DNA from 2 places in the Caldimonas thermodepolymerans genome. Region 2 is predicted to be linked to the other one. Evidence: predicted binding sites of a transcription regulator. Region 2 holds the regulator's gene; the other holds the start of a gene.

Region 1 (14,806 bases), 390 kb from region 2:
CCGAACTCGTCACCGGCATCGACATCGTGCAGATGCAGATCCGGGTGGCCGCCGGCGAGAAGCTGCCGTTCTCGCAGCGCCACATCGAGATGCGCGGCCACGCGATCGAGTGCCGCATCAACGCCGAGGACCCGTACAGGTTCACGCCCTCGCCCGGCCGCATCACGATGTGGCACGCGCCCGGCGGCCCCGGCGTGCGCGTCGATTCGCACATCTACACCAACTACTTCGTGCCGCCCAACTATGATTCGATGATCGGCAAGATCATCGTGCATGGCGACACCCGCGAGCAGGCGCTGGCACGCATGCGCATCGCGCTGTCGGAAACGGTGGTCGAAGGCATCCAGACCAACATCCCGCTGCACCGCGAGCTGCTGGCCGATGCCAAGTTCATCGAGGGCGGCACCAGCATCCACTACCTGGAAAGCTGGATGAGCGAGCGCAAGCGGTGACGCCGTCCCCGTCCCCGCGACGACCAGGCGCTGGCGCCGACGCAGGAGAAACGCGATGATCGAATTGCTGCTGCTGGCCGGCGAGGACCTGGTCGACACCGTCTCGGACGCGCTGATGGAACTCGACGCGCTGTCGGTCTCGGTGGAGGACGCCGACGCCGGCACCGAGGCCGAGCAGGCGCTGTTCGGCGAGCCGGGCCTGCCGCCACCCAAGGGCGGCTGGGGCCGCTCGACGCTGCGCGCCCTGTTCCCCACCGAGGAAGCCGCCACCGAGGCGGCCACGCTGCTGCTGGCCCAGCCCTGGGCCAGCGAGGTGCACGTGGTCGCGATGCAGCCGGTGCCGGACCAGGACTGGGTGCGACTGACGCAGTCGCAGTTCCATCCGGTCGAGATCACGCCCGAGTTCTGGATCGTGCCGACCTGGCACGAGCCGCCGGCGCAGGCGCGCCGCGTGATCCGGCTCGACCCGGGACTGGCCTTCGGCACCGGGACCCACCCCACCACGCGCATGTGCCTGCGCTGGATCGCGCAGCAGGCCCCGGCGCTCGCGCCCAGCTGGCAGCGCGTGCTGGACTACGGCTGCGGCTCGGGCATCCTGGCGATCGGCGCGGCGCTGCATGGCGCGCAGGCGATCGACGCGGTGGACATCGACCCGGCGGCGATCGAATCGACGCAGGCCAACGCCCAGGCCAACGGCGTGACGCTGCGTGCCGGACCGCCCGAGCTCGCGCAGGGACGGTACCCGCTGGTGCTCGCCAACATCCTGGCCACGCCGCTCAAGCTGCTGGCGCCGCTGCTGTGCGGCCATGTCGCCCCGGGCGGCCACCTGGTGCTGGCCGGCATCCTCGAGCGCCAGGCCGACGAGCTCGCCGAGGCCTACGCCCCGTGGTGCCGGCTCGAGGTCAGCGACCAGGAGGATGGCTGGATCCTCATGACGGGCCGCCCCGGCACACCGGCCTGAGGGGACGGCAAGCCGCCGTCCCGATGGCATCATTCGCGCCATGAGTCTTGCCACCCGCTGCCCGGCCTGCCACACCACCTTCCGCGTCGTCCAGGACCAGCTGAAGGTCTCCGAAGGCTGGGTCCGCTGCGGGCGCTGCAACGAAGTCTTCAACGCGATCGAGGGACTGTTCGACCTCGAGCGCGACGGCATGCCGCCGCCGGCGCCCGCCCCGCGGGCCGCGCAGGCACCGGCCAGGCAGGTCCCGCCCCCACCGCCGCCTCCGGCACCGGCGCCGGCCGTGCCGCCCCCCCCTGCCCCGCAGGCCGCCGCCGGCGCGCCCGCGGCCGCAGCGGCGACGGTCGAGGAGGACGAGGCGGACGAGGTCACGACCGCCTACGACGTGCTCGACTCGCGCTTCCTGAGCCGCAGCACCTACGGGGCCCACGAGGCCCCCGAGAAGGACGAGGACGACGGCTTTGCCGACGCACGCTTCGACAGCACCCTCGAGGAACACGAACTCGAGTCGCAGGCCGTGGCGGCCGGCCTCGGCGCCGCGCCCCCTTCGGCCGGCGGCGAGGCGGCGCGCCGCAAGTCACGCCTGCGCGGCACCCCCGTGCGCGAGCGGCGCAGCAGCGCGGACGACGACGAGGTCGCGCCGGAATTCCTGCGCAAGGCCGAGCGCGCGGAGCGCTGGCGCCGCCCCTGGGTGCGCGCCGTGCTGGGCCTCGTGGCGCTCCTGCTGCTCGGCGCCCTGCTGCTGCAGGTGGCCCACCACCAGCGCGACCGGCTGGCCGCGACCTACCCGGCCACGCGCCCCTGGCTGGAGCGCCTGTGCGACGTGGCCCGCTGCACCGTCGGGCCCTGGCAGCACATCGAGGCCATCGTGATCGGCGGCAGCAGCCTCTCGGCCGGCGCCGCGACCGACAGCTACCGCCTCTCGGTGCTGGTGCGCAACGACGGCAACGTGCCGGTGGCCGTGCCCCACATCGAACTGCGGCTGGCCGACTACAACGGCGAGCTGATCACGCGCCGCGCGCTGTCGCCGGCAGACTTCCGCCACCGGCAGGTCGTGATCGCGCCGCGCTCGGAGGTCTCGCTGGACCTGGAGTTCACCAGCCCCGGCCGGCGCGTGGCCAGCTTCACCGTCAGCGCCTTCTACCCCTGAAGAACGTCGCCATCCACTCCCTGGAGCACACATGCCTGCCCTGATCTGCGGCTCGCTCGCCTTCGACACCATCACCACCTTCCCCGGACGGTTCCAGGAGCAGATCCTGCCGGAGCAGATCCACATCCTGAACGTCTCCTTCCTGGTGCCGACGCTGCGCCGCGAGTTCGGCGGCTGCGCCGGCAACATCGCCTACACGCTCAAGCAGCTGGGCGGCGAACCGCTGGTGATGGCGGCGCTCGGCGCCGACGGGCAGAGCTATCTGGACCGCATGCGCGAGTGGGGCGTGTCCACCGAATTCGTGCAGGTGGTCGGGGACAGCTACACCGCGCAGGCCATCATCATGACCGACGCGGACAACAACCAGATCACCGCGTTCCACCCCGGCGCGATGCAGTTCGCGCACCGGAACGTGGTGCAGGCACGCGAGGACATCCGCCTGGCCATCATCGCACCCGACGGACGCGACGCGATGCTGCAGCATGCCGAGCAGCTGGCCGCCGCGGGCATCCCCTTCGTGTTCGACCCGGGCCAGGGCCTGCCGATGTTCAACGGCGACGAACTGCGCCGCTTCGTCGCGCAGGCCACCTGGGTGGCGGTCAACGACTACGAGGCGCGGCTGCTGTGCGAACGCACCGGCTCGGACCTCGCCGAACTGTCGCGCTCGCACCTGCAGGGCATCATCGTGACGCTCGGGGCGCACGGCTGCGAGGTCTGGACCGGCGGCGAGAAGGTGCACGTGCCGGGCGTGACGGCCAGTGCCGTGGTCGACCCGACCGGCTGCGGTGACGCATTCCGCGGCGCGCTGCTGTACGGGCTGGAGCGCGGCTGGGACCTGGTGCGCTGCGCCGAGCTCGGCAACCGTGTCGGAGCGATCAAGATCGCCTGCGCCGGTCCGCAGAACCACCGCATCGACCGCGCCGCCCTCGGCCTCGCCTGAGCGCCGGCCTCAGCCTTCCGCGGGCGGCACCAGGCGCGCGAGCAGCGCGACCAGCCGTGCGTCGCTCGCGTCCGTGGCCAGGCTCACCGTCTTGCGGCGCGCGGTCTGCCCGCGCAGCAGCGACAGCGAGGCGCGCGCGACGCCGAGCTGCTCGGCCAGCCAGCGGATCAGCGCCTCGTTGGCCTTGCCATCCACCGGCGGCGCGTGCAAGCGCACCCGCAGCGCCCCGTCATGCAGCCCGACCACCTCGGTGCGCTTGGCATTGGGAATCACGCTGACGTCGAGCTCGAGCCCGTGCCGGGTGCGTCGGGCAAAGCTGGGAAGGTCGGCGGAGGCACTCATCGGTCAGCAGTGAGAGGGTCCATGAAAAAACCCGGCCAGGGCCGGGTTTTGACGTGAAAGCAAATCCCGCTTCAGGGACGCGCGCCGGTCGGGAACGGCCACGCAGCCTGGGGGCTGAGCGTGGTCTTGGCCACCGGAGCCGGAGCAGGCGCAGGAGCCGCAGCAGGGGCAGCGGCGGCCTTCTTCGCAGCCTTCTTGGCTGCGGGCTTCTTCGCCGCAGGCTTCTTGGCAGCAGGCTTCTTCGCAGCAGCCTTCTTCGCCGGTGCAGCCTTCTTGGCAGCGACCTTCTTCGCCGGAGCCTTCTTGGCGACGGCCTTCTTCGCAGGCGCCTTCTTGGCGGCGACCTTCTTCGCGACGGCCTTCTTCGCCGGTGCGGCCTTCTTGGCAGCGACCTTCTTCGCCGGCGCCTTCTTGGCGACGGCCTTCTTCGCCGGGGCCGCCTTCTTCGCGGCGACCTTCTTCACCGCGACCTTCTTGGCCGGCGCGGCCTTCTTGGCGACGACCTTCTTCGCCGGCGCCTTCTTGGCAGCGGCCTTCTTCGCCGGTGCCTTCTTGGCTGCAGCCTTCTTCGCGGGAGCGGCCTTCTTGGCGGCCGGTTTCTTCGCAGTTGCCATAACGATTCTCCTTGATCAAGTGGCAAAGAGCACCGCGCTGATCGATACAACGCGGGTATCCACGGCCCGGAAGTTCATCCCGGAGCGACGCCCCGGTGCCGTGAATCGGGTGGCAGGCAAGGACCGCAGCTTCTGCGTCTGGCGGTCCTCACCTGCGAATCTTGATCTCTTCTTCATCATGACCTGGAGAGCAGCGTTCGTGCCTGCGCGTCGCGTCAATCCCAGGACAACGCGCCACCGGACTGGTACTCGATGACGCGGGTCTCGAAGAAATTGCGTTCCTTCTTCAGGTCAATCATCTCGCTCATCCACGGGAACGGGTTCTCCTCGTTCGGGAAGAGCGGCTCCAGGCCGATCTGCGTCGCGCGCCGGTTCGCGATGTAGCGCAGATAGCCCTTGAACATCGAAGCGTTCAGCCCCAGCACGCCGCGCGGCATGGTGTCCTCGGCGTAGCGGTACTCCAGCTCGACCGCCTTGAGGAACAGCGCCTTGATCTCGGCCCGGAACTCCGGCGTCCACAGGTGCGGGTTCTCGAGCTTGATCTGGTTGATCAGGTCGATGCCGAAGTTGCAGTGCATCGACTCGTCGCGCAGGATGTACTGGTACTGCTCGGCCGCGCCCGTCATCTTGTTCTGGCGCCCCAGCGCCAGGATCTGGGTGAAGCCGACGTAGAAGAACAGGCCCTCCATCAGGCAGGCGAAGACGATCAGCGACTTCAGCAGCGTCTGGTCGTTCTCCGGCGTGCCGGTGTGGAAGTCCGGGTGCATGATCGCGTCGATGAACGGGATCAGGAACTCGTCCTTGTCCCGGATCGACGGGATCTCGTGGTAGGCGTTGAAGATCTCGGACTCGTCCAGGCCCAGCGACTCGACGATGTACTGGTAGGCGTGGGTGTGGATCGCCTCCTCGAAGGCCTGGCGCAGCAGGAACTGGCGGCATTCGGGGGCGGTGATGTGCCGGTAGGTGCCCAGCACGATGTTGTTGGCCGCCAGCGAGTCGGCGGTCACGAAGAAACCGAGGTTGCGCTTGACGATGCGGCGCTCGTCCTCGGTCAGGCCGTTCGGGTCCTTCCACAGCGCGATGTCGCGAGACATGTTGATCTCTTGCGGCATCCAGTGGTTGGCGCAGGTGGCGAGGTACTTCTCCCAGGCCCACTTGTACTTGAACGGCACCAGCTGGTTGACGTCGGTCTGGCCGTTGATGATGCGCTTGTCCGCGACGTTGACGCGGCGCGTGCTGGTCGACTGCACGCTGTGCGAGGCCACGGGCGCGGCTGCACCACCGAAGGCGGAGACGGCGGGCTGGAGTTGCAGTTGGGGGTCAGCGAACGCTGCAGCGGAGGAAGCAACGGACACCGATTGTTGGGGCGACGCTGGCATGGCCCGCGCGGCACTGGAGGGGTTCGGCGCGGTGCTCGTCGTGCGATCAGTCGAGGGATGGAATTCTTCTTCCCAAACCAACATGGTGGACTTCCTATGGGGGCGAATTATGAGATTGTTGCGTCAAAACACCAAGCACTTCTTGACATCCGGACGATGAACTTGTTGCGGTGTCGCATCGCTGTCATCGCGTCGGGGACGTGCCTGTCGTGGTCCGGCGCAGCGCGGTGCCGCACGCGCAGGTGCGGCACCTTGGCTGCGCTGGATCACGCGATCACTGGCAGGCCTCGCAGGTCGGGTCGTCGATCGCGCAGAACTTGATGTCGGTGGCCGGCACGTTGTCGGCCGCGGCAGCCATCTGCGCCTGCGCCGCCTGGGCCGCGGCGTCGAGCGCCGAGACGCCCCCCTGCGACGGCACCGCGTTGAGCTGGCCGGAGGACTTCACGGTCGACTTCTCCGCATGGGTCGCGCCGATGGTGCGCAGGTAGTAGGTGGTCTTCAGGCCACGCAGCCAGGCGAGCTTGTAGGTCTCGTCGAGCTTGCGGCCCGAGGCGCCGGCCATGTAGATGTTGAGCGACTGGGCCTGGTCGATCCACTTCTGGCGACGCGCCGCGGCCTCGACCAGCCACACCGGCTCGATCTCGAAGGCGGTGGCGTACAGCTGCTTCAGGTCCTCGGGCACGCGGTCGATGCGGCGCAGCGAACCGTCGAAGTGCTTCAGGTCCATGACCATCACGTCGTCCCACAGGCCCAGCTTCTTCAGGTCACGCACCAGGTATTCGTTGATGACCGTGAACTCGCCGGACAGGTTGGACTTGACCGACAGGTTGCCGAAGCAGGGCTCGATGGACGCGTCGACGCCGACGATGTTGGAGATGGTCGCCGTCGGTGCGATCGCCACGCAGTTGGAGTTGCGCATGCCGTGCTGGCGGATGCGCTCGCGCAGCGCGTCCCAGTCCATCGTGCGGGAGCGGTCGACCTCGACGTAGCCGCCGCGCTGCTCGGCCAGCAGGTCGATCGAGTCGATCGGCAGGATGCCGCGGTCCCACAGCGAGCCCTTGTAGCTGGAGTAGCGGCCGCGCTCCTCGGCCAGCTCGGTCGAGGCCCAGTAGGCGTAGTAGCAGACGGCTTCCATCGAGCGGTCGGCGAACTCCACCGCCTCCTGGCTGGCGTAGGGGATGCGCAGCTGGTACAGGGCGTCCTGGAAGGCCATCACGCCCAGGCCGACCGGGCGGTGGCGCAGGTTGGAGTCGCGCGCCTTCTTGACCGCGTAGTAGTTGATGTCGATGACGTTGTCGAGCATGCGCATCGCGGTGCGCACGGTCTTCTTCAGCTTCTCGTGGTCGATGCCGCCGTCCTTGAGGTGGCGCGCCAGGTTGACCGAGCCCAGGTTGCACACCGCGATCTCGTTGTCGCTGGTATTGAGCGTGATCTCGGTGCACAGGTTGCTGCTGTGCACCACGCCGACATGCTGCTGGGGCGAGCGCACGTTGCAGGCATCCTTGAAGGTGATCCAGGGATGCCCGGTCTCGAACAGCATCGTCAGCATCTTGCGCCACAGGTCGACGGCGCGCACCTTCTTGTACAGCTTGATCTCGCCGCGCGCGACCTTCTCCTCGTAGCGGACGTAGGCCTCCTCGAACTCCTTGCCGAACTTGTCGTGCAGGTCCGGGCAGGTCGAGGGCGAGAACAGCGTCCACTCGCCGTTTTCCATCACCCGCTTCATGAACAGGTCCGGGATCCAGTTGGCCGTGTTCATGTCGTGGGTGCGACGGCGGTCGTCGCCGGTGTTCTTGCGCAGCTCCAGGAACTCCTCGACGTCCAGGTGCCAGCTCTCCAGGTAGGCGCAGACCGCGCCCTTGCGCTTGCCGCCCTGGTTGACCGCCACCGCGGTGTCGTTGACCACCTTCAGGAACGGCACGACGCCCTGGCTCTTGCCGTTGGTGCCCTTGATGTGGCTGCCCAGCGCGCGCACGCGGGTCCAGTCGTTGCCCAGGCCGCCGGCGAACTTCGACAGCAGCGCGTTCTCCTTGATCGCCTCGTAGATGCCGTCCAGGTCGTCCGGCACGGTGGTCAGGTAGCAGCTCGACAGCTGCGAGCGGCGCGTGCCGGAGTTGAACAGCGTCGGCGTCGAGGACATGAAGTCGAAGCTGGACAGCACTTCATAGAACTCGATCGCGCGCGCCTCGCGCTCGATCTCGTTGAGCGCCAGGCCCATCGCGACGCGCATGAAGAAGGCCTGCGGCAGCTCGATGCGGGTGCCGTCGACGTGCAGGAAGTAGCGGTCGTACAGGGTCTGCAGGCCCAGGTAGTCGAACTGCAGGTCGCGGTCGGCCTTCAGCGCCGCGCCCAGCTGCTTCAGGTCGAACTGCAGCAGCTTCTCGTCGAGCAGCTCGGCCTCGACGCCCTTCTTGACGAACTGCGGGAAGTACTCGGCGTAGCGCTCGTGCATCTCGGCGTGGGTGACCTCCTCGCCCAGCACCTCCTTGCGGATCGTGTGCAGCAGCAGGCGGGCGGTGACGCGGGTGTAGCCGGGGTCCTTCTCGATCAGCGTGCGCGCGGCCAGGATGGCGGCCTTGTGCACCTCGTCCATCGGCACGCCGTCGTACAGGTTGCGCTTGGTCTCGGCCAGGATGGGCTCGGGGCGCACGTCCTCGCCCAGGCCCTCGCAGGCGGAGTTGACCAGGGCCTGCAGCTTGCCCATGTCCAGCGGCACGCGCTGGCCGCCGTCGATCACGTGCAGCACCGGCTCCTGCGCCGCGGCTTCCTGCTGGGTGCCCTGCTGGCGGGCGCGCTCCTGCGCGCGGCGCTCGCGGTACAGCACGTAGGCGCGCGCGACCTCGTGGTGGCCGCCGCGCATCAGCGCCAGCTCGACGTGGTCCTGGACGTCCTCGATGTGGAACGTGCCGCCGTTCGGGCGCGAGCGCAGCAGCGCACGCACCACGGTCTCGGTCAGCCCGTCGACCGTCTCGCGCACGCTGGCCGAGGCCGCCCCCTGCGTGCCGTGCACGGCGAGGAAGGCCTTCATCAGGGCCACCGCGATCTTGTTCGGCTCGAAGGCCACCACCGCACCGTTGCGACGAATGATCTGGTAGCCCGCGTAGGCCGAGGCGGCGGCTACCGCCGGACGGGGAGTCCCCGGGACGCTGCCCGCAGCTTGCGGATCGACGCTGGTGCTGATGGTCTGCATGTGTTCCCTTCCTTGTTGTTCAAGCTCGATCGAAAAAACGAAACCCTCAACGCAGCGACCCCGGCACCGGGGCGTGCAGTTGCGTCGAGGGTGGAGTGTTCGGGTGCATGGCCCCCGCTGCCGTGACCGTGCCGGGCACGGCGGAGGCGGCTTCGCGCCAAGGACCGCGGCATTCGCACACGGATGGCTCGGCGTTTTTGCGAGGGCGCGAGGATACCATGACGGGACACTATATCTAGCGCCCCGCCCGACTTCAAGCGCTACCTCTAGCGTCCGGACCAACCCGAAGAAGGATTGACGCGAGCCCGTTTTTTTGCATGCGAGGCCGGCACCAGGAGAGTGCGATGCGCCGTCTGCACGCATCAGTGCTGGCAGTGGCAGGCACATCCCGCATCAGCGTTGGGCTGGCGCGGCGATTTGCCCGCCCAGGCCGCTTCGCTGCTGGAGTTCTCACGCCGCCCCCCGTGCCGCGTTTGCGCGCGCCTCGCGCAACTCGCCTCACGAAGAGGCGCTCACGCCCCGGGAAAATACCGATCGGGCCACTGTGTCATGCGCGCGATCAGCGCCCAGTCGAACCCTGGACCGGGGTCCTGCTTGCGGCCCGGCGCGACATGCTCGTGGCCTGCGACGTGCTCGATCGGGTAGCGCCGCTTCAGCGCATGCAGCAGGCGCGCGAGCACCTGGTACTGCGCCGGCTCGAAGCGCCCGCCCTCCAGGCCCTCGAGCTCGATGCCGATCGAGTAGTCGTTGCAGTTCTCGCGGCCGCCAAAGCACGAGCGCCCCGCATGCCAGGCGCGGTCGTCGCAGGAGACGAACTGCAGCAGCTCGCCGTCGCGGCGGATCACGAAGTGCGCCGAGACCTCCAGGCCACGGATCTGCTGGAAGTACGGGTGCGCGTCCCAGTCCAGCGTGTTGGTGAACAGCTGCTCGATGTGCGGACCGCCGTAGACGCCGGGCGGCAGGCTGATCGAGTGCACCACCACCAGGTCGATGCGCGTGCCCGGCGGACGCGGGCCGAAGTTGGGCGAGGCGATGTGGCGCGCCGCAGCGTACCAGCCGTCACGCCAGCCGTCCGGGCTGCCCGCGGTGATGGTCATTCAGTGGTCGTCGGATTCGACCGCCACGCCGTGCTCGGCCACCATCACGCCCAGGCGCGCCATGCGGTAGCGCATCTGGCGCAGCGACAGCCCGAGGCTCGCGCCGGCAGCGGTGCGGTTGTAGCGGTGCCGCTCGAGCGCGCGGATCAGGATGTCGCGCTCGACCTCGTCGAGGTAGGCCGCCAGGTCGCTGGGCAAGGGGGCCTGCGAGGCCGGCGGCACGGCGCCCGCCCCGCGCGCGGCCGGCAGCTCTACACCGCCGGTCACGAGGGGCGCGTCGGCCTCCTGCAGCGCCGTTTCGTTGAGCACCGCGTCGGGCAGCTCGAGGTCGGGCTGGTCGATCCACTCGCCTCCGGACAGGGCCACCGCACGGTGCAGCAGGTTCTCCAGCTCGCGGATGTTGCCGGGGAAGGGATAGCGCGCCAGGTGCGCCAGCGCGGCCGGCGTCAGGCGCGGCGGCGGCCAGACCTCGGCGTCCTGCGCGATGCGCTCGAGCACGCGCTCGCAGATCAGCGGCAGGTCCTCCAGCCGCTCGCGCAGCGCCGGCACGCGGATCTGGATCACGTTGAGGCGGTAGTACAGGTCCTGGCGGAAACGGCCGGCCTGCACCTCGGCGGCAAGGTCCTTGTGGGTGGCGCTGACGATGCGCACGTCGATCGGCGTCTCGGCGACCGCGCCGACCGGGCGCACCGCCCGCTCCTGGATCACGCGCAGCAGCTTGGACTGCATCGACAGCGGCAGGTCGCCGATCTCGTCGAGGAACAGCGTGCCGCCGCGCGCGGCCTGGAAGAAGCCTTCGCGGTCCTCGTTGGCGCCGGTGAAGGCCCCCTTGCGGTAGCCGAAGAACTCGGCCTCCAGCAGCTGCTCGGGGATGGCGCCGCAGTTGACCGCGATGAACGGCTGGCCACGGCGCGCGCTGACTTCGTGGATCGAGCGCGCGACCAGCTCCTTGCCGGTGCCCGATTCGCCCTGCACCAGCACCGGCGCCATGCTGCGCGCGACCTTCTCGATCAGGCTGCGCACCTGCTGCATCGCCGGCGACATGCCGGCCATGCGCTCCATCGCGCCGGACGCGCCGGTCACCAGCACCGCCGGGGCGGTCACGCGCACGCTGCCGCGCGTGTGCGGCGCAGCCGGCACCGCCGAGCTGGCCGCCGCCCCCGAGGCCGGCACCGCGCTGGGCCGACCAAGCGCCGAGGCGACCACGGTGCGGAACTGCTTCAGGTCCACCGGCTTGGTGAGGTAGTCATAGGCCCCCGCCTTCAGCGCCTCGACCGCGTTCTCGGGCGAACCGAAGGCGGTGATCATGATGGTCTTCTCGCGGCGGCCGGCCTCCTCGAGCCGGCGCAGCAGGTCCAGCCCCGTGCCGTCGGGCAGCCGCATGTCGGTGATGACGGCGCTGTAGGTGCGGTCCTTCAGGCGGGCCCAGGCATCCTCGACCGTGGCGGCCGCCTCGACGTCATAGCCCTCGCGCAGCAGCGTCAGCTCGTACAGGGTGCGCAGGTCAGGTTCGTCGTCGACCACCAGCAGGCTGTAGTGAGAGGCAGATGTCATCGCGTCAGGTTGAGACTGGCGGAAGGTACGTCTTGGGGACCGAGCGGCACGACCCGCATGACCAAGTAGAACTCGTTGCGCGCCGTGTACTGCGCGCTGCGCAGCCGGTAGTCGATCGTCGCGCCGTAGCGCTCGCACAACTCCTTGCAAATATACAGGCCCAACCCCGTGCCCCGACTGCGCGTCGAGAAGAAAGGCTCGAATAAGTAACGCTCCACGTCGGGAGGAATGGGGGGGCCGTCGCTGCAGACGCTCAGCGTCAGCACCTCCGGCTCGGCCACCAGCCGCACCTCGACGCTGCCCGGCCGCTTGGAGGCGTGCCGGTAGCCGTTGTCAAGCAGGTTGATCAGCACCCGCCGCAGGTGGTCGGGGTCGAAGGCCGCGCCGACCGGCGCCAGCGGCAGGTCGACCCGCAGGGCGCTGCGCTCGTCCAGCGGCAGGCGTGCCGTGCGGGCCCATTCGCTGCAGGTGCTGGCCACCAGCGCCGTAACGTCGACGGGCTGCACCTGCACCGGCGGCCCGCCGGGCGCCACCTCCATCACGTCGTCGACGATGCGCTTGAGGCGCTCGACGTTGTCGGCCACCATCTGCGACAGCTGGCGCTGCGCCGGCGTGGTGAGGTCCTCGGCCAGCAGCGCGTTGGCCTGAGCGATCGCCGACAGGGGGTTGCGGATCTCGTGCGCGATGCCGGCCGAGATGCGCCCCATCGCGGCGAGCTTCTCCTGGCGGGTGCGCGCCTGCACGTCGCGCAGGTCCTCGAGGAAGAGCACGCACAGCTCCTCCGAGGCCTGCGGCTGGCGTCGCTTCGTGAAGCGCAGGCGCACCCGCAGCCCGCGGCTGTGGCCGGACGGGAACGGCAGGTGCACTTCCAGCCCGGTCTCCGGCGAGCTGCCGCTCTTGAACGACTGCATCACCACCGCCGCCAGCGGCTGCCAGGCCGGATCGCCGTGGAGCTGGAACGGCGGCGCGGGCACCAGGCCTTCTTCGGCCAGCAGCCGGCGCGCGGCCGGGTTGGCGACCCGCACGCGCCCGCGCCGGTCGACCACCAGCACGCCGTCCTGCATCTCCTCGATCACCAGCCGGTTGAGCTGGGCCTGCTGGCGCGCCAGCTCCATGCTGCCGCGCGCAGCCAGCTCCTCGCGCGCCAGGCGGCTGGCCAGCTCGCCGGCCAGCAGCGCGATCACGAAGAAGCCGCTGCCGACCAGCCCGGCCTGCATGTACAGCATCGAGAAGTTGCCGTCCGCGGCACGCCACCAGGCATCGCCCAGCAGCAGCAGGGTGATGGCCGCGGCCACCGACAGCGCCGCGCCGCGCGAGGTCAGCACGCCGGCCATCAGCACCGGCAGCACCAGCAGCGGCAGGTAGTTGATGTTGCCGGTCGAGCCGAACAGGTGCAGCAGCCCGAACGCGGCCACGTCCAGCCCGACGGTGGACAGCCATTGCCCGCGCCGCAGCCGGTGCACCGGGCGGCCCTGCCGGCCCTCGGCGGCGTGGCGGCCCAGCCACCATGCCACCAGCGTGGCCAGTGCATAGGCCGCGCTCGCCGCCAGCACCCAGGAGGGGCCGGGCGAGCCTGCGCCGATCAGGTGGGAGGCGGCCTGGGCGCCGAGCAGCAGCAGGCCCACGGCCACCCGCGCGCCCAGGAAGGCCCGGTAGATGCGCTGGAACGACGGCTGGGTCGTCGCGCCGAGCAGGCGGCGGGCCTGCCGGGTCAGGAAGCGCGAGTCCTGCGACTCGGCGGCGCGCCAGCCCGACGGACGCGACCTCCCGCGCCCGCCGGCGGCCTCGTCGTCGATCTGCGTGTCCTGGCTGACGCCCAGCGCGGCGAACCAGGACTCCTCGCTCGGATGGGCCGCCTCGGCGCCTGCGGGGGAAGGGCGACGTGCCATGGAGCAGGATCAGCGGTGGGCGGCGCGGTGCGCCTCGCAGCAGTAGTGTCCGCCCGGCCCGCTCAAGGCCTCGTCCTGCGGCAGGTGCACGCCGCAGTGCGCGCAGGCGACCATCGGGCGCACCTGACGGCCGGCGGCCGACGCACCCCCGCGCGATGTGTTGCCGGCACTGCGCGCCACGCGCGGCCGGCCGGCCCACCACAGCACCAGCACCACCACCAGCAGCAAGACCAGGTACTTCACCATCGCATCCCCGCCCGCCTCACGCGACCGTGCGGCCCAGCAACACTTCCATCACGAACCGCGAGCCCACGTAGGCCAGCAGCAGCAGCGCCGCCCCGGCGTAGACCCAGCGGGTGGCCCGGCGCCCGCGCCAGCCGAAGGCGCGGCGGCCGGCCAGCAGCGCCGCGAACACGGCCCAGGCCAGCACCGAGAAGATCGTCTTGTGGTTCCAGCGCCAGGGATCGGCGTACGCGATCCCGAGCAGCAGCGCCGCCGACAGCACGGCAAACCCGGCCGCGACGAAGCGGAAGGTGAGCTTTTCCAGGCGCAGCACCGGCATGCCCACCGGCGCTTCGGGCGCGCCGCGTCGCTCGCGCATCTGCCGCTCGGCGCGGCTCAGCAGCGCCGCGTGCAGCACCGCCGCACCGAACAGGCCGTACGAGGCAATGCCCAGCACCCAGTGCAGCGGCATCCAGGCGCCATCGACGTTCGGCCGCATCTCGCCGGGAAAGAACAGTGTCGCGACCACCGCGGTCAGCCCCAGCACCGCGAGCGCGCGGTGCACGCCGGGCAGCGGCACGAAGCGGCTCTCGATCGCGTAGACCGCCAGCACCAGCCACAGCGTCGTCGACAGCGCCGGCGCGAAGCCGAAGCGCGCGCCCGGCTGCGGCGCGCCGATGCCGGCACCGTCCAGCACCAGCGCCAGCCCGTGCGCGACCCAGCCGCCGATCAGCGTCCAGCGCAGCAGCCGGGCGGTGTGCTCGCTCTGCAGCAGCGCGACGCCGTAGCCGACCAGCGCCGCCAGGCTGGCGGCCACGGTCATGGCGGACTGGAGTTGCAAGGCGGCCCAGGGCCCGGAAGCTAGAATCATTCATACAGTGTACTTTCGCGGCCCGCCGTTCTGGCGGGCCGGCCCTCCCCGATCCACAGGCTCCACCCCATGGCCTCTACCCTTTCCGATCGCCTGTCGCGGCTGGTCAAGCAGATGCGCGGCCAGGCCCGCATCACCGAGAGCAACG
Region 2 (14,806 bases):
GCCGGCACCACGCTGGGCATGATGCTGGTCAACGTGCCGGCGGTGTACCTGGGCGACAAGGCGATGCACTTCGTGCCGCTGCACTGGGTGCGCTGGATCGCCGCGGCGATCTTCCTGACGCTGGGCGTGCTGGTGCTCGCCGGCGTCGGCTCGGGCGGCTGAGCCCGTCCACCGCCCCACCCGCGCTGCCGACACGTTGCACGGCAGCCCGCCCGCCAACGCATGCAGCGGCCGTCGCGGCGTCAGTCCGCGCCGCCTGCGGCCTGGTCGGCGCCGAGCCGCTCGAGGCACTCGTCGAGCAGCGCGTGCAGGCGCGCCACCCGTTCTTCCCCCAGCACCGCATTGAGCGCAAGCTGCGCCTGCTTCCAGGCGCGCTGCGCCTCCGCCCGCTTGGCACGCCCGGCATCGGTGGCGACGACCAGGCGGCTGCGCGCATCCTCGCCCGGCCGCAGCTCGACCCACCCCTGCGCGACCAGCGGCTGCAGGTTGCGCGTCAGCGTCGAGGCTTCCAGCTGCAGGCGCGCGGCCAGCTCGCCCGGACGGATCGGCCCCAGCTGCACCACGTGCGACAGCAGCGAGTACTGCGTGGCCTTGAGCCCCGCAGCGGCCATCGCCGCGTCGTAGTGCCGGCCGACGCGGCGCACGAGCTGGCGCAGCTTGAGGTGGGTGCAGCCGCGCGGGACGGCGGCTGGCGAGGCGGGCCTGGCGGTCGGCTTGGGCATGGTTTATATTGTAGATACAACTGTTGTAGATACAATTTACCCGGACGCCTCCGCCCCGCGGCTGCGCCCCGTGCAGGAGACCCCATGACGACACGCGCCCCCTCCCCCGACGATGTCCTGGCCGCATGGCGGCAGCGCGAGGCCGAGCTGCGCCCGCGCTTCGCGCCGCCCGGCCTGAGCCACCCGGACCAGGTGCGCGGCAAGACCGGCCTGGAGATCTTCCAGGCCATGCTCGAGGGAACGCTGCCCCCGCCGCCGATTTCCGCGACGCTGGGCTTCCTGCTGGTGGAAGCCGAACGCGGGCGCGCCGTGTTCCAGGGGCAGCCGCTGTTCCAGCACTACAACCCGCTCGGCTCGGTGCACGGCGGCTGGATCGCCACGCTGCTGGACTCGGCGGTGGCCTGCGCGATCCACACCATGCTGCCGCCCGGCAAGAGCTACACCACGGTGGAACTGAAGGTGAACTACGTGAAGGCGCTGACCGAGAAGGTGCCGCTGGTGCGCGCGATCGGGCAGGCGATCCACGTGGGCGGCCGGCTGGCCACCTCCGACGGCCGGCTGCTCGGGCCCGACGGCACGCTCTACGCGCACGCCTCGACGACCTGCTTTATCCTTGACGTTCCCCCACCCACTTCCCCGCGATCATGAGAATCCTCCACACGATGCTGCGGGTGGGCGACCTGCAGCGCTCGATCGACTTCTACACCCGCGTGATGGGCATGAAGCTGCTGCGCACCACCGACCGGCCGGACCAGCAGTATTCGCTGGCCTTCGTCGGCTACGGCTCCAACCCGGAGCACGCCGAGATCGAGCTGACCTACAACTACGGTGTCGACCGCTACGAGATGGGCACGGCCTACGGGCACATCGCGATCGAGGTGCCGGACGCCTACGCCGCCTGCGAGCGCATCCGCGCCAACGGCGGACAGGTCACGCGCGAGGCCGGCCCGGTCAAGGGCGGCACCACGGTGATCGCCTTCGTCACCGACCCGGACGGCTACAAGATCGAGCTGATCGAGCGCAAGCCGGACTGACGCGTTCAGGGGCGCAGCGCGGCGGCCTGCTGCGCCAGGCGCGTGATGCGTGCCCAGTCACGCGCCTTCACCGCATCGGCCGGCGTCAGCCACGAGCCGCCGCACACCTTGACGTTGGGCAGCGCGAGGAACTGCGGCGCCGTCTCGGGCGTGATCCCGCCGGTCGGACAGAACGCCACGTCGGGGAACGGGCCGGCCAGCGCCTTGAGCAGCGCCACGCCGCCCACCGCCGTGGCCGGGAACAGCTTCAGGAAGTGATAGCCGTCGGCCGTGGCCTGCATCACCTCGCTCGCGGTGGCCACGCCGGGCAGCAGCGGCAGGTCCAGGTCCTGGCAGGCGCGGCCGATCTCGGGCGTGTAGCCGGGACTGACCGCGAAGCGGCACCCCACGTCCTTCACCGCCTTGGCGTCCACGCCGGTGCGCACCGTGCCGGCGCCGACGATGGCCTCGGGCACGGCCTTGGCGATCGCCTCGATGCACTGCAGCGCCACCGGGGTGCGCAACGTCACCTCCAGCACGCGGATGCCGCCGGCCACCAGCGCTTCGGCCAGCGGCACCGCGTCGTCGACGCGTTCGATCACGATGACGGGGATGACGGGGCCGTGAGTGGCCAGTTCGAGGGTGTTCATGGTGGGGGGTCTCTTCCGGGGGACGGGGATCACAGCCAGGTGCAGGCGCCTTCTTCGGCCGAGCGCACGTTGCGGCGCATGCCCGCGAACAACTCGCGGCCCAGCTGGTACGCGTGCGCCTCGGCCAGCTCCTGCGGCATCACGGCCGGCTCGCGGCGCGCCCATTCGGCAGCATCGACCAGTGCATCGAGCGTGCCTGCCACGGCGTCGAGGCGGATCCGGTCGCCGCTGCGCACCTTGGCGAGCGGCCCGCCGGCCAGTGCCTCGGGGCTCACGTGGATGGCCGCCGGCACCTTGCCCGAAGCACCGCTCATGCGCCCGTCGGTGACCAGCGCGACGCGGAAGCCCTTGCCCTGCAGCACCGCCAGCGGCGGGGTCAGCTTGTGCAGCTCCGGCATGCCGTTGGCACGCGGTCCCTGGAAGCGCACCACGGCGACGAAGTCGCGCTCCAGCTCGCCGGCCGCGAAGGCGCGCTGCAAGGCGTCCTGGCTGTCGAACACGATCGCCGGCGCCTCGATCACGTGGCGGTCCTCGGGCACCGCCGAGACCTTGATCACCGCGCGGCCCAGGTTGCCCTGCAGCAGCCTGAGGCCGCCGCTCGGGCTGAACGGCGCCGACGCCGGCCGCACCACCGAGTCGTCGACGCTGTCCCGCGGCAGCTCGGCCCAGGTGAGCCGCCCGTCCTGCAGCGCCGGGATGCGGGCGTAGTCGCGCATGCCGCCCGGGGTGACGGTCAGCGCGTCCTCGTGCATGTAGCCGCCGTCGAGCAGCTCACGGATCACGAAGCCCGGCCCGCCGCAGGCCTGGAAGCGGTTCACGTCGGCCGAGCCGTTCGGATAGACGCGGGTCAGCAGCGGCACCACCGCGGACAGGTCGGAAAAGTCGTTCCAGTCGATCAGGATGCCCGCCGCGCGCGCCACCGCGACCCAGTGGATCAGGTGGTTGGTCGAGCCGCCGGTGGCCAGCAAGGCCACCATCGCATTGACGATCGCGCGCTCGTCGACCATCACGCCGATGGGCGTGTAGCGGCGCTCCTTCAGGTTGGCCAGCGCGGTGCGCACCGCCTCGCGGGTCAGCGCCTCGCGCAGCCCGTCGTGGGGGTGCACGAAGGCCGCGCCCGGCACGTGCAGGCCCATCGCCTCCATCAGCATCTGGTTGCTGTTGGCCGTGCCGTAGAAGGTGCAGGTGCCGGGGCCGTGGTAGGCACGCGATTCGGCCGCCAGCAGCTCGTCGCGCCCGACCAGCCCCTGCGCGTACTGCTCGCGCACCCGCGCCTTCTCGCTGTTGGACAGGCCGCTGCTCATCGGCCCGGCCGGCACGAACACGCACGGCAGGTGGCCGAAGTGCAGCGCGCCGATCAGCAGGCCCGGCACGATCTTGTCGCAGATACCCAGCAGCAGCGCCGCGTCGAAGGTGTCGTGCGTCAGCGCGATCGCCGTGCTCATCGCGATGGTGTCGCGCGAGAACAGGCTCAGCTCCATCCCGGGCAGCCCCTGCGTGACCCCGTCGCACATCGCCGGCACGCCGCCGGCGACCTGCGCGCTCGCGCCCTGGCGGCGCGCCTCGTCGCGGATCAGCGCCGGGTAGCCCTCGTAGGGTTGGTGGGCCGACAGCACGTCGTTGTAGGCGGTCACGATGGCCAGGTTCGGTGCGCGCTCGGCGACCACCTTGACCTTCATCGCGTCCGGCAGGGCGGCAAAGGCATGGGCGACATTCGCGCAGCCCATGCGGTCGGCGCCGCGCGGCCGGTTGGCCGCCTGCTCCACCCGCTGCAGGTAGGCGCGCCGGGTGGCCGCACTGCGCGCCCGGATGCGCTCGGTGACTTGGAGGACGGTGGGATGCATCTCGCAGGCGTCAGGTTTGTAACTATTCGATCGATTATTAGGTAACCCAGTTACATCGTCAAATCAACCGCGCACGCCGCCCCCTGGGCGCCGTGGTCATGTGACACCTGCGGTTGCGAGCCCGCCCGCCGCTTGCCAGCGCCTTGCCTGCGGGGTCATAGTGGACCTCTTGCCGTGCCGTCCTCACCTGCTGCCGTGTCGCAACTGCCTGCCCTGTCCTCCGATTTCGACGCGCTTGCCGTGCGCGACCCGCGTCCGCTGCTGGACCAGACCTTGCGCGGCTGGAACCCCGACGAGGATTTGTGGGTGTTCGGCTACGCCTCGCTGATCTGGCGCCCGGAGATCGCCCACGTCGAGCAGCGGCTGGCCGACGTGCGCGGCTATCACCGGGCGCTGAGGATGTGGTCGCGCGTCAACCGCGGCACGCCGGCCTGCCCCGGGCTCGTGTTTGCGCTGATGCCGGGCGGCGCCTGCCGCGGCATGGTGTTGCGCGTGCCGCGCGAACGCGCGCTGGCCGAACTGGTCAAGCTCTGGGACCGCGAGATGCCGACCGGGGTCTACGACCCGCGCTGGCTGCCCTGCCGCACCGCGCAGGGCACGGTGCGCGCGCTGGCCTTCACGCTGAGCCGGCGCAGCCCCAACTACACCGGCGAGCTGTCCGAGGCGCAGCTGCTGGCCATCCTGCGCGAGGCGCGCGGGCGCTACGGCACGACACTGGATTACGTGCTGCGCACCGATGCCTGCCTGCGCGAGCACGGCATCCGCGACCGCGCGATCGGCGCGCTGCTGGCGCTGGCGCGCGCGCACGGGCTGCTGGATCAGGACGCCGGCCCCTGCTGAGCCGTGGCCGGCGCCTCGTGCACCTGGCGCAGGCGCTCCAGGTCGTCCTGCGTGTCCAGGTCGAGCAGCACGCCGGGATCGTCGACCTCGACCGCGGCCGACGGATAGCGGGCGATCAGCCGGCGGGCGCCCTCGTCGCCGCTCAGCGTGGCCAGCTCGGAGAACAGCTCGCCCGAGAACGCCACCGGATGCCCGCGCCGCCCCTGGTGCTGCGCGTAGGCCACCGGGTGCTGCTGCAAGGCCGCAGCCACCGCGCGCAGCGTCGCGGGCTTGACCAGCGGCATGTCGCCCGGCAGGACCAGCCAGCCCGCGGCATCGCCGCGCGCACGCACGCCCGCGGCGATCGAATAGCCCATGCCGAGCTGCGGGTCGCCGCTGCCCACTTCGGGCAGCTCGACGATGTCCTGCGCGGCCACCCAGCCGTGCGCGACGTCGCGCAGCCCGCGCGTGGTCACGACCACCACGGGCAGCCGGCTGGACACCACCTGCGCGAGCGTCGTGCCCAGCACGGTGGAGTGCCCGAACGGTTGCGCGAGTTTGTGGTGCTGTCCGGCAAAGCGCGAGCCTGCTCCCGCGGCCAGGACGATCACCACCGGCACGGCAGTCATGAGGTCTTCCTGCGATCGCTGCGGTTGAACATCGTCTCGACCGGACCGGCGAGCGGCGCCGGCCCATGCCCACATGGGAACCCACCCGGACGGGACACGGAAGTGGGATTCGCACTTAAGGACTTGCCCACCCTGTCAAGTCGTACAGTGAGCTCGTCAGGGATTCCTATACTGGCATGCATGAATGACAAGATCGCCGACCTGCGCAAGAGCTACGAGCGCGCCGAGCTGGACGAGTCGGCCGCGCACCACGACCCGGTGGCCCAGTTCCGCCAGTGGTTCGACGAGGCGCTGGCCGCCCAGCTGCCCGAACCCAACGCGATGACCGTCGCCACGGTCGGGCCCGACGGACGCCCCTCGACCCGTGTCGTCCTGATCAAGGGCTTCGACGAGCGCGGCATCGTCTGGTACACGAACTACCACAGCCGCAAGGGCCGCGAGCTGGCCGCCAACCCCTATGCCGCGCTGCAGTTCCACTGGGTCGAGCTCGAACGCGTGGTGCGCATCGAGGGCCGCGTCGAGAAGGTCAGCGAGGCCGAGTCCGACGCCTACTACCGCTCCCGCCCGCTCGATTCGCGCCTGGGCGCCTGGGCCTCGCCGCAGAGCGAGGTGATCCCCTCGCGTGCGGTGCTGGTGGCCAACGCCGCGAAGTACGGCGCGAAGTTCGGCCTCAACCCGCCCCGCCCGCCGCACTGGGGCGGCTTCCGGCTGGTGCCGGACTGCTGGGAGTTCTGGCAGGGCCGCAAGTCGCGCCTGCACGACCGGCTGCGCTACCGGCTGCAGGACGGCCGCTGGATACGCGAACGCCTGGCCCCCTGAGCCCGCGGCCGGACGGCGAGCGCCCCGTCGCCCGGCATGCGGTCAATGCTGGTGGCGCATGCCGCAGTGCTTGCCGATCGCCAGCCCCTTGCAGGCCGCCTGCAGCTGCTGCTGGCAATCCTCCTCGGAGCGTCCCGACTCGAGGCAGCGCGCCGCCGCCTCGTGCGCGGCGGCCATGGCGCGGTGGCGCTTGATGTCCTTGCGCACATGCTCCGACACCGTCGCCCCGGCCTTGTCGGAATGCGCCGCCACCGGCATCGCGAGCGCCAGCGCCGCGCACCCCAGCGCGACCCACGTCTTCTTCATTCTTCTTCTCTCCACGTTCAAGGTTCCATCGACGCGGCCCCGGCAGGCGCCGGACGCCACGGCATCCAGCCTAGCAAGCCTGTCAAGACCGGCGCCCCTGGACGACGACCGGAACGGGCGGCCACCGATGCCGCCCGCGAGGCCTCAGGCGCGCCGCACCTTGTTCGCGAAGGTCTGGCGGAACTTCTCGACCTTGGGCGCGACCACGAACGCGCAATAGCCTTGCTGCGGGTGCTTCTCGAAGTAGTTCTGGTGGTAGTCCTCGGCCGGCCAGTACGAGCGCAGCGGCGCGATCTCGGTGACCACCGGGCGGTCGAACAGCTGCGCCGCCACGTGCGCGACCACGCCGCGGATGACGGTCTCCTGCTCCGGCGCATGGAAATAGATCGCCGAGCGGTACTGCGGCCCGACGTCGTTGCCCTGCCGGTCCGGCGTGGTGGGGTCGTGGATCACGAAGAAGATCTCCAGGATCTCGCGCAGGCTGATGCGCGACGGATCGAACTCCACCTTCACCACTTCCGCATGGCCGGTGGTGCCGGTGCAGACCTGTTCATAGGTCGGGTGGTCGACATGGCCGTTGGCATAGCCGGATTCCACGTCGAGCACGCCCTCGACGCGGTCGTACACCGCTTCCGTGCACCAGAAGCAGCCGCCGCCCAGGGTGATGGTTTCGGTCGTGCGTGCATGCGACATCGCCAGCTCCTTGCAGGACAAGAACGGGAAGCCCGCAGCTTACCCAAGCACGGCCCCCGCAGGTGTTTCCTGCACAATCGCGCCGATCGCGTCAGTCCCGGCCCAGGTGCGCCGGCCCGCCGCACCGTCTTCACTGCAGACCAGTCCGCTCCATGCTCGATACCCTGGCCTCGTTCAAACCCTTCCTCGCCGCCCTGCTGCTGCCGCCGGTGCCGCTGATGCTGCTGGTGCTCGTCGGCATCCGCGTGATGACGCGCCACCGCGGCTGGGGCTTCCTGGTCGTGCTGCTGGCACTCGGCAGCATGTGGCTGACCTCGACCCAGGGCTTCGCCGCCGTGCTGCAGACCTATGCGCTGCGCGCGCCGCGCCCGCTCGGGCCGATCGACCTGCAGGCACTGCGCGACGAGGTGCACGCGCTCCCCCGCGGCGAGGCGCCGGCGGTGGCCATCCTCGTGCTGGGCGGGGGCATGAAGCCGCGCGCGCCGGAATACGGCGTCTCCGACCTGTCCGGCGCCTCGCTCGAGCGGCTGCGCTACGGCGTGTGGCTGTCGCGGCAGACCGGTGCACCGCTGGGCTTCAGCGGCGGCCTCGGCTGGGCCCAGCAGGACGGCGAACACCCGGAAGCCCGCATCGCCTCGCGCATCGCGAAGGAGGAATACGGCGTCACGCTGCGCTGGATCGAGGAGCACTCGCGCGACACCCGCGAGAACGCCGGCCGCTCCGCGCCGCTGCTGCGCCAGTCCGGCGTGAAGAAGGTGCTGCTGGTCACGCACGCCTGGCACATGCGCCGCGCGGCCCGCGCATTCGGCGAAGCGCTGGGCAGCGACGTGGCCGTGGTGCCGGCCCCGATGGGCTACTTCAACCCGCGCCCCGACCGCCTGCTGGACTGGCTGCCCAGCACCGAGGGCATCGCGCAGAACCGCATCGCGCTGCGCGAGCTGCTGGGCTGGATCGCCGGCGCCTGAGCGCCGCAGCCGGTCCCAAATAGAAACCCCTCCAGACCATTGCAGCCTGAAGGGGTGCGTGGCTCACGCCACCTTCGGAGCTCCGGGCTTCACGGCGCGGGGCCCCTGTGCGCAGCGACTGCGCAAGTGGTAGGCCTGTATCGAACAGGCACCTCTAAGGTACCAAGCCCGCGCCTGGGGAGCAAGCGCAGCTTTCCAATGAGGGCAGGCGCCCTCATTGCCCGCGGCCATCGTCCATCAGCTGCGCGAACAGGCCGTCGACGCGCCGCTCGACCTCGACATCCATGCGGATCAGCCGGCCCCATTCGCGGTCCGTTTCGCCCGGCCACTTGTTGGTCGCATCCAGCCCCATCTTGCCACCCAGGCCCGACACGGGCGACGCGAAATCGAGGTAGTCGATCGGCGTGTTTTCGACCAGCGTGGTGTCGCGCACCGGATCGACCCGCGTCGTGATGGCCCAGATCACGTCCTGCCAGTCGCGGATGTTCACGTCGTCGTCGGTCACGACGATGAACTTCGTGTACATGAACTGCCGCAGGAAGCTCCACAGCCCGAACATCAGGCGCTTCGCATGACCGGGGTAGCTCTTGCGGATGCTGATGATGGCCATGCGGTAGCTGCAGCCCTCGGGCGGCAGGTAGAAGTCCACGATCTCCGGGAACTGCTTCTGCAGGATGGGCACGAACACCTCGTTGAGCGCCACGCCCAGCACCGCCGGCTCGTCGGGCGGCTTGCCGGTGTAGGTCGAGTGGTAGACCGGGTCCTGGCGCATCGTGATGCGCTGCACCTCGAACACCGGGAACCAGTCCTGCTCGTTGTAGTAGCCGGTGTGGTCGCCGTACGGCCCCTCCAGCGCGTGCAGGTAGCCACCCTTCTCCTTCAGCGGCACGCCGTGTTCCGAGGTCCCGGTGTAGCCCGGCGCAGCCGGCACGATGTGGCCCTCGAGCACGATCTCGGCGCTGGCCGGCACCTGCAGCTTGAGCTCGCCCTCGCCGACGCCCGAGGCCACCACCTCGGTCGGCCCGCCGCGCAGCAGCCCCGCGAACTGGTATTCGGACAATGTGTCCGGCACCGGCGTCACCGCGCCGAGGATGGTGGCCGGATCGGCGCCCAGCGCCACCGCGACCGGGAACGGCTGCCCCGGGTTGGCCAGCGCGAAGTCGCGGAAGTCCAGCGCCCCGCCGCGGTGGACCAGCCAGCGCATGATCAGCTGGCGACGACCGATGAGCTGCTGGCGATAGATGCCCAGGTTCTGCCGGCGCCGCGGACGCGCCACGCCCTGCGGCCCGCGCGTGATCACCAGGCCCCAGGTCACCAGCGGCGCGGCATCCTCCGGCCAGCAGTACTGGATGGGCAGGCGCGTGAGGTCCACGTCGCCGCCTTCCCACACCACCTCCTGGCAGGGCGCGCTGCGCCGCTGCACCGGCTTCATGGACCACAGCGCCTTGGCCATCTGCAGCAGCTTGCCGGCGTCCTTCAGGCCGCGGGGCGGCTCGGGTTCCTTGAGGTTGGCCAGCACCTGGCCGATCCGGCGCAGTTCGGAGACGTCATCGGCCCCCATGCCCAGCGCCACCCGCTGCGGCGTGCCGAACAGGTTGGCCAGCACCGGGAATTTGTAACCGATTGGCTGCTCGAACCACAGCGCCGGCCCGCCGGCCTTCAGCACGCGGTCAGCGAGCGCTGTCATTTCCAGCCGCGTGGAGACTGGTTCGTGCACCCGACTCAGCAGGCCCTGTTGCTCCAGCTGCGCCACGAAGTCACGCAGATCCCGATATTTCATTACCAAATCTCATTAGGCACAGCATTGAAATGCTTGACCGGTTATTTGCCGCATCCCTAGAATCCGCCAGTCCCCTTGCTTAGGGGATTACCCGCACCGGTCATCGGTGCGACGCTGCCTATCAAAGCCGCAGCCGGCGCGAGCCGCTTGGCTCGACGCCCGCATTCCAAGGACGCGGCGCATTATCGCCGTCGGGCATGAGCCACCCCACCAGCGCTCAGCATCGAACCCGACGGGAGGAAAGGAGTGACATGACAGCGTTCGATGGATGGCGCTCCCTGCAGAGCGCACGCGACGCGGCCATCAACTCGGCCTCGGTGTTCATCAAGGACGTCGGCCATGGCCTGCTGGAACTGAGCCACAACGGGCTGGCCTTCGTGGGCTTCCTGGTGCTGGCAGCCGCCGTGTTCGCCTTCGGCAAGCCCGAGCTGCGCCATGCGCTGGAGGTGCAGGCGCTGGGCTGGCTGCAGGCCCGCCACGAAGCGCGCGTGGCGTCCTCGCCCGACAGCTTCCTCGCCCACCTGGCCGACCCGAAGGCGATCACCCGCGCCACCGCGGCGGACCCGTCCGAGCTGTCCCAGCAGCAGGCCGCGATCACCCTGTGGCTGTCGCGCCGCTACCGGGTCGCCCCCGAGCCGCTGGCGCGGCTGGTGAAGGAAGCCTGGCACGTCGGCGAAGGCGCCGGAGTCGACCCGACGCTGATCCTGGCCATCATGGCGATCGAATCCGGCTTCAACCCGTTCGCGCAGAGCCCGGTCGGCGCGCAGGGGCTGATGCAGGTGATGACCCGCGTGCACAACGACAAGTACGAGCCCTTCGGCGGCACCCATGCCGCCTTCGATCCGGTCACCAACCTGCGCGTGGGCGTGAAGGTGCTGCGCGAATGCATCGCGCGCGCCGGCAGCCTGGAAGGCGGCCTGCGCCACTACGTCGGCGCGGCCAACCTGCCGGACGACGGCGGCTATGCCGCCAAGGTGCTGTCCGAGCAACAGCACCTGCGCAACGTGGCGGCCGGCCGCCACGTGCCCGTCATGGCGCCGCACACCATCCGCACCGTGCAGTCCAGTCCGGCCACGACCGCGCCGGCCACACCGCCGGCATCGGCCGAGCCGGCCGACGACAAGCTGACCCGCAGCGCCACGCAACAGGTCGCGCTGGCCGAGTGAGCCTGGCGCCGACGCCGACAAGGGGTCCCGCGCGGGCCCCTTTTTTCGTGATCCAGTACACTTCGCCGGTTGCACAACTGGCGATAAGGCCCCGGGACCGCCCCCTTGCGATCCCCGCGCGCCGAAGGTGGTGAACCACCGGGAAGTGCAGCCGGCGCCTCGCCGTTTCAGCCGTTCGCCTGGGCAGCCCTCTGTCGATCACGTCCGTTGCCATGCCGTTGGTGCGCGGCAGCTGTCGAGTAGAGGGACTTCTTGCCACGAAGAGGACTGCCAGTCATGTTTGACCGCTCCGTTTCCACCATTGCCAACGTCGATCCCGAACTCTGGGCTGCCATCCAGAAGGAAAACCAGCGCCAGGAAGACCACATCGAGCTGATCGCCTCGGAAAACTACGCCTCGCCGGCCGTGATGGCCGCGCAGGGCTCGCAGCTGACCAACAAGTACGCCGAGGGCTACCCCGGCAAGCGCTACTACGGCGGCTGCGAATACGTCGACATCGTCGAGCAGCTGGCGATCGACCGCGTGAAGGAACTGTTCGGCGCCGAGCACGCCAACGTCCAGCCCAACTCCGGCTCGCAGGCCAACCAGGGCGTGTTCTTCGGGCTGCTGCAGCCCGGCGACACCATCATGGGCATGAGCCTGGCCGAAGGCGGTCACCTGACCCACGGCATGCCGCTGAACATGAGCGGCAAGTGGTTCAAGGTCGTCAGCTACGGCCTGAACGAGAAGGAAGAGATCGACTACGACGCGATGGAGCGGCTGGCCCACGAGCACAAGCCCAAGCTGATCATCGCCGGCGCCTCGGCCTACAGCCTGCGCATCGACTTCGAACGCTTCGCCAAGGTGGCGAAGGCGGTCGGCGCCTACTTCATGGTCGACATGGCCCACTACGCCGGCCTGGTCGCCGCGGGCGTCTACCCCAACCCGGTGCCGTTCGCCGACGTGGTCACCTCGACCACCCACAAGAGCCTGCGCGGCCCGCGCGGCGGCATCATCCTGATGAAGGACCATGTCGCCAAGCAGATCAACAGCGCGATCTTCCCGGGCATCCAGGGTGGCCCGCTGATGCACGTGATCGCGGCCAAGGCCGTGGCCTTCAAGGAAGCGCTGTCGCCCGAGTTCAAGGCCTACCAGCAGCAGGTGGTGAAGAACGCCCAGGCCATGGCCGAGACGCTGATCGCGCGTGGCCTGCGCATCGTCAGCGGCCGCACCGAAAGCCACGTGATGCTGGTCGACCTGCGTCCCAAGGGCCTGACCGGCAAGGAAGCCGAGGCGGTGCTGGGCCGTGCCCACATCACCTGCAACAAGAACGGCATCCCGAACGACCCGCAGAAGCCGATGATCACCAGCGGCATCCGCCTGGGGTCGCCCGCGATGACGACGCGCGGCTTCAAGGAAGCCGAGGCCATCCAGACCGCACACCTGATCGCCGACGTGCTCGACAACCCGCACGACGAAGCGACCATCGAGACGGTGCGCGCCAAGGTGGCCGAGCTGACCCGGCGCTTCCCGGTCTACCGCTGAGCCCGAGGCCCTCGTCCCATGCGTTGCCCCTTCTGCGGCCACGAAGAAACCCAGGTCGTCGAGACCCGGGAATCGGACGAGGGCGACGTCATCCGGCGCCGGCGGCGCTGCCTGTCCTGCGACACCCGCTTCACCACCTACGAGCGGGCCGAGGTGACCATGCCGTCCGTCGTCAAGAAGGACGGCAGCCGCGCCGAGTTCGATCCGGCCAAGATGCGTGCCTCGATGATGCTGGCGCTGCGCAAGCGACCGGTCAGCCTGGAACAGGTCGACGCGGCCTTGCAGCGCATCGAGCAGAAGCTGCGTTCCAGCGGCATGCGCGAAGTGCAGAGCTCGAAGCTGGGCGAGCTCGTGATGCGCGAGCTCAAGAAGCTGGACAAGGTCGCCTACGTGCGCTTTGCGTCGGTCTACCGCAGCTTCGAGGACGTGGACGAGTTCAGCCGGCTGATCAAGGAGATCTGAAGCCGCTGGCCGCAGGCCGGCTCGGTGCGGCTGGCAGGCACATCGGGACGAACCGATGTGCCAGGCGGGATCCCTACTTCCAGCATTCGGCGACGGGTGCGCCACCGCTGGCCCCGCGCTGGCCGGTGCTGGTCAGCGTCAGGGTGCCGCAACGGTCATCGGCCATCCCGCCGGTCGGCACCGCCTGCAGGGTGTACGACGTCGCGGTCACGCTGGCCAGGCTGATCGCGTAGCTTTGCGTCCCGTTGGCGGGCGAGCGGCGCAGCGTCTCGGGCAGCGCCACTTCAGTCCCGTTGCGGGTCTCGTCGTAGCGGTCGTTGGCCGCATAGAAGCGGGCCATGAACTGCGCCGCCTCGAGCAACGTGGAGCGCGCCTCGGCACGCTGGCCGCGCCGCACGTACTCCCTGTAGTTCGGGTAGGCAATCGTGGCCAGGATACCCAGGATCACCACGACGATCATCAGTTCGATCAGCGTGAAGCCCCTGGCCCGACGGATCGCACGCTGCTTTGCGACATCACTCATAGAAACTCTCGATTCCTTCATTCGAACAGCTGGCGCCACCACCAACGCTGCGGCGGCGGGATCGGGATGCAGGTGGAGATGTTGCCCGCCGACGCGCCCGCCAGCACGGCCTGCTTGGTGCCGGGCGGGCACGGCGAAGGATTGTCCCCGCAGTCGCCCGACGGACAGGGGTTGGGACGCTCCCGCAGCACCACGTCGCGGCCGTCCCAGGTGGTCTGCGCGCCCGCGGCGACGGTGTCCCGCGAATCGATCACGCCGTCCCCGTTGGTGTCGAAGATCGGGATGGTCGGCATGGCACCGGTCAGCGGGTTGAGGACGAGGTTGTAGCCGACCCCGCTGTTGGCATCCTCGCACGGGTTGACCGTGCCCTCGGCCGACGGCGCCATGGTCTCGAACAGCGCATAGCCGAACAGGAACTGCGGCGACAGCAGGTTGCGCTGGCCGGCCACGATGGTCAACGGCAGGGACCAGCCACGGTGCGTGGTCCAGTCCAGCGGCGTCGTGGTCACCGTGTAGTAGGTCGAATCGCCGGAACCCGAGATCGTGTCCGCGTCGATGCTGTGGTCGACGATGCTCGAGCGGGTCGTGATCCGTTCGGCGCTGGACCAGACCCAGTTCTCGCCCGACTGCACCAGGATCTGCTGGTCCCACAGGCCGTACAGGCTCTGCTGCTGGGCGTTGGTCTGGTCCCCTTCCTCGTAGAGCTTGCCGGTGCCGACCAGCACCATGTAGCCCCCGCGCGGATGGCTGATCACCTGCGGCGTCGCCATGATCGGCTGGGGCGCACCGCCGGAATCGGTTGCGGTGAACAGCGGGGCGCCGCTGAACGCCACCCGCCATTGCGCCGAGGTCGTCGAAGTCAGGTCGAACTTCCAGACGTTGCCCTGCAGG

Evidence for each region. The regulator NrdR, encoded in region 2, represses ribonucleotide reductase genes. The targets are predictions, from matches to a motif close to CACNANATNTNGTG.
Region 1: the regulator NrdR is predicted to act here: its motif matches at 9,253-9,266, upstream of IS481_RS14560 (ribonucleoside-diphosphate reductase subunit alpha).

Annotation. Positions count from the first base shown of each region.
Region 1 covers NZ_CP064338.1:3,085,108-3,099,913, forward strand. The annotation lists gene accC (acetyl-CoA carboxylase biotin carboxylase subunit) at 1-452, shown strand, start outside; gene prmA (50S ribosomal protein L11 methyltransferase) at 508-1,413, shown strand; gene IS481_RS18540 (zinc-ribbon and DUF3426 domain-containing protein) at 1,454-2,560, shown strand; gene IS481_RS14540 (carbohydrate kinase family protein) at 2,592-3,500, shown strand; gene IS481_RS14545 (DUF167 domain-containing protein) at 3,510-3,842, opposite strand; gene IS481_RS14550 (histone H1-like DNA-binding protein) at 3,914-4,456, opposite strand; gene IS481_RS14555 (ribonucleotide-diphosphate reductase subunit beta) at 4,672-5,919, opposite strand; gene IS481_RS14560 (ribonucleoside-diphosphate reductase subunit alpha) at 6,110-9,025, opposite strand; gene ampD (1,6-anhydro-N-acetylmuramyl-L-alanine amidase AmpD) at 9,538-10,122, opposite strand; gene IS481_RS14570 (sigma-54-dependent transcriptional regulator) at 10,123-11,676, opposite strand; gene IS481_RS14575 (sensor histidine kinase) at 11,673-13,565, opposite strand; gene IS481_RS14580 (PP0621 family protein) at 13,575-13,808, opposite strand; gene IS481_RS14585 (cytochrome C assembly family protein) at 13,828-14,610, opposite strand; gene ffh (signal recognition particle protein) at 14,728-14,806, shown strand, end outside.
Region 2 covers NZ_CP064338.1:2,690,654-2,705,459, forward strand. The annotation lists gene IS481_RS12665 (TMEM165/GDT1 family protein) at 1-162, shown strand, start outside; gene IS481_RS12670 (MarR family winged helix-turn-helix transcriptional regulator) at 243-722, opposite strand; gene IS481_RS12675 (PaaI family thioesterase) at 807-1,370, shown strand; gene gloA (lactoylglutathione lyase) at 1,367-1,756, shown strand; gene IS481_RS12685 (bifunctional 4-hydroxy-2-oxoglutarate aldolase/2-dehydro-3-deoxy-phosphogluconate aldolase) at 1,762-2,385, opposite strand; gene edd (phosphogluconate dehydratase) at 2,415-4,229, opposite strand; gene IS481_RS12695 (gamma-glutamylcyclotransferase) at 4,425-5,069, shown strand; gene IS481_RS12700 (nucleotidyltransferase family protein) at 5,048-5,677, opposite strand; gene pdxH (pyridoxamine 5'-phosphate oxidase) at 5,858-6,496, shown strand; gene IS481_RS12710 (hypothetical protein) at 6,539-6,802, opposite strand; gene msrA (peptide-methionine (S)-S-oxide reductase MsrA) at 6,947-7,495, opposite strand; gene IS481_RS12720 (YdcF family protein) at 7,648-8,460, shown strand; gene ubiD (4-hydroxy-3-polyprenylbenzoate decarboxylase) at 8,675-10,240, opposite strand; gene IS481_RS12730 (lytic transglycosylase domain-containing protein) at 10,492-11,406, shown strand; ZMP/ZTP riboswitch at 11,470-11,598, shown strand; gene glyA (serine hydroxymethyltransferase) at 11,683-12,930, shown strand; gene nrdR (transcriptional regulator NrdR) at 12,949-13,392, shown strand; gene IS481_RS12745 (type IV pilin protein) at 13,466-13,915, opposite strand; gene IS481_RS12750 (pilus assembly protein) at 13,933-14,806, opposite strand, start outside.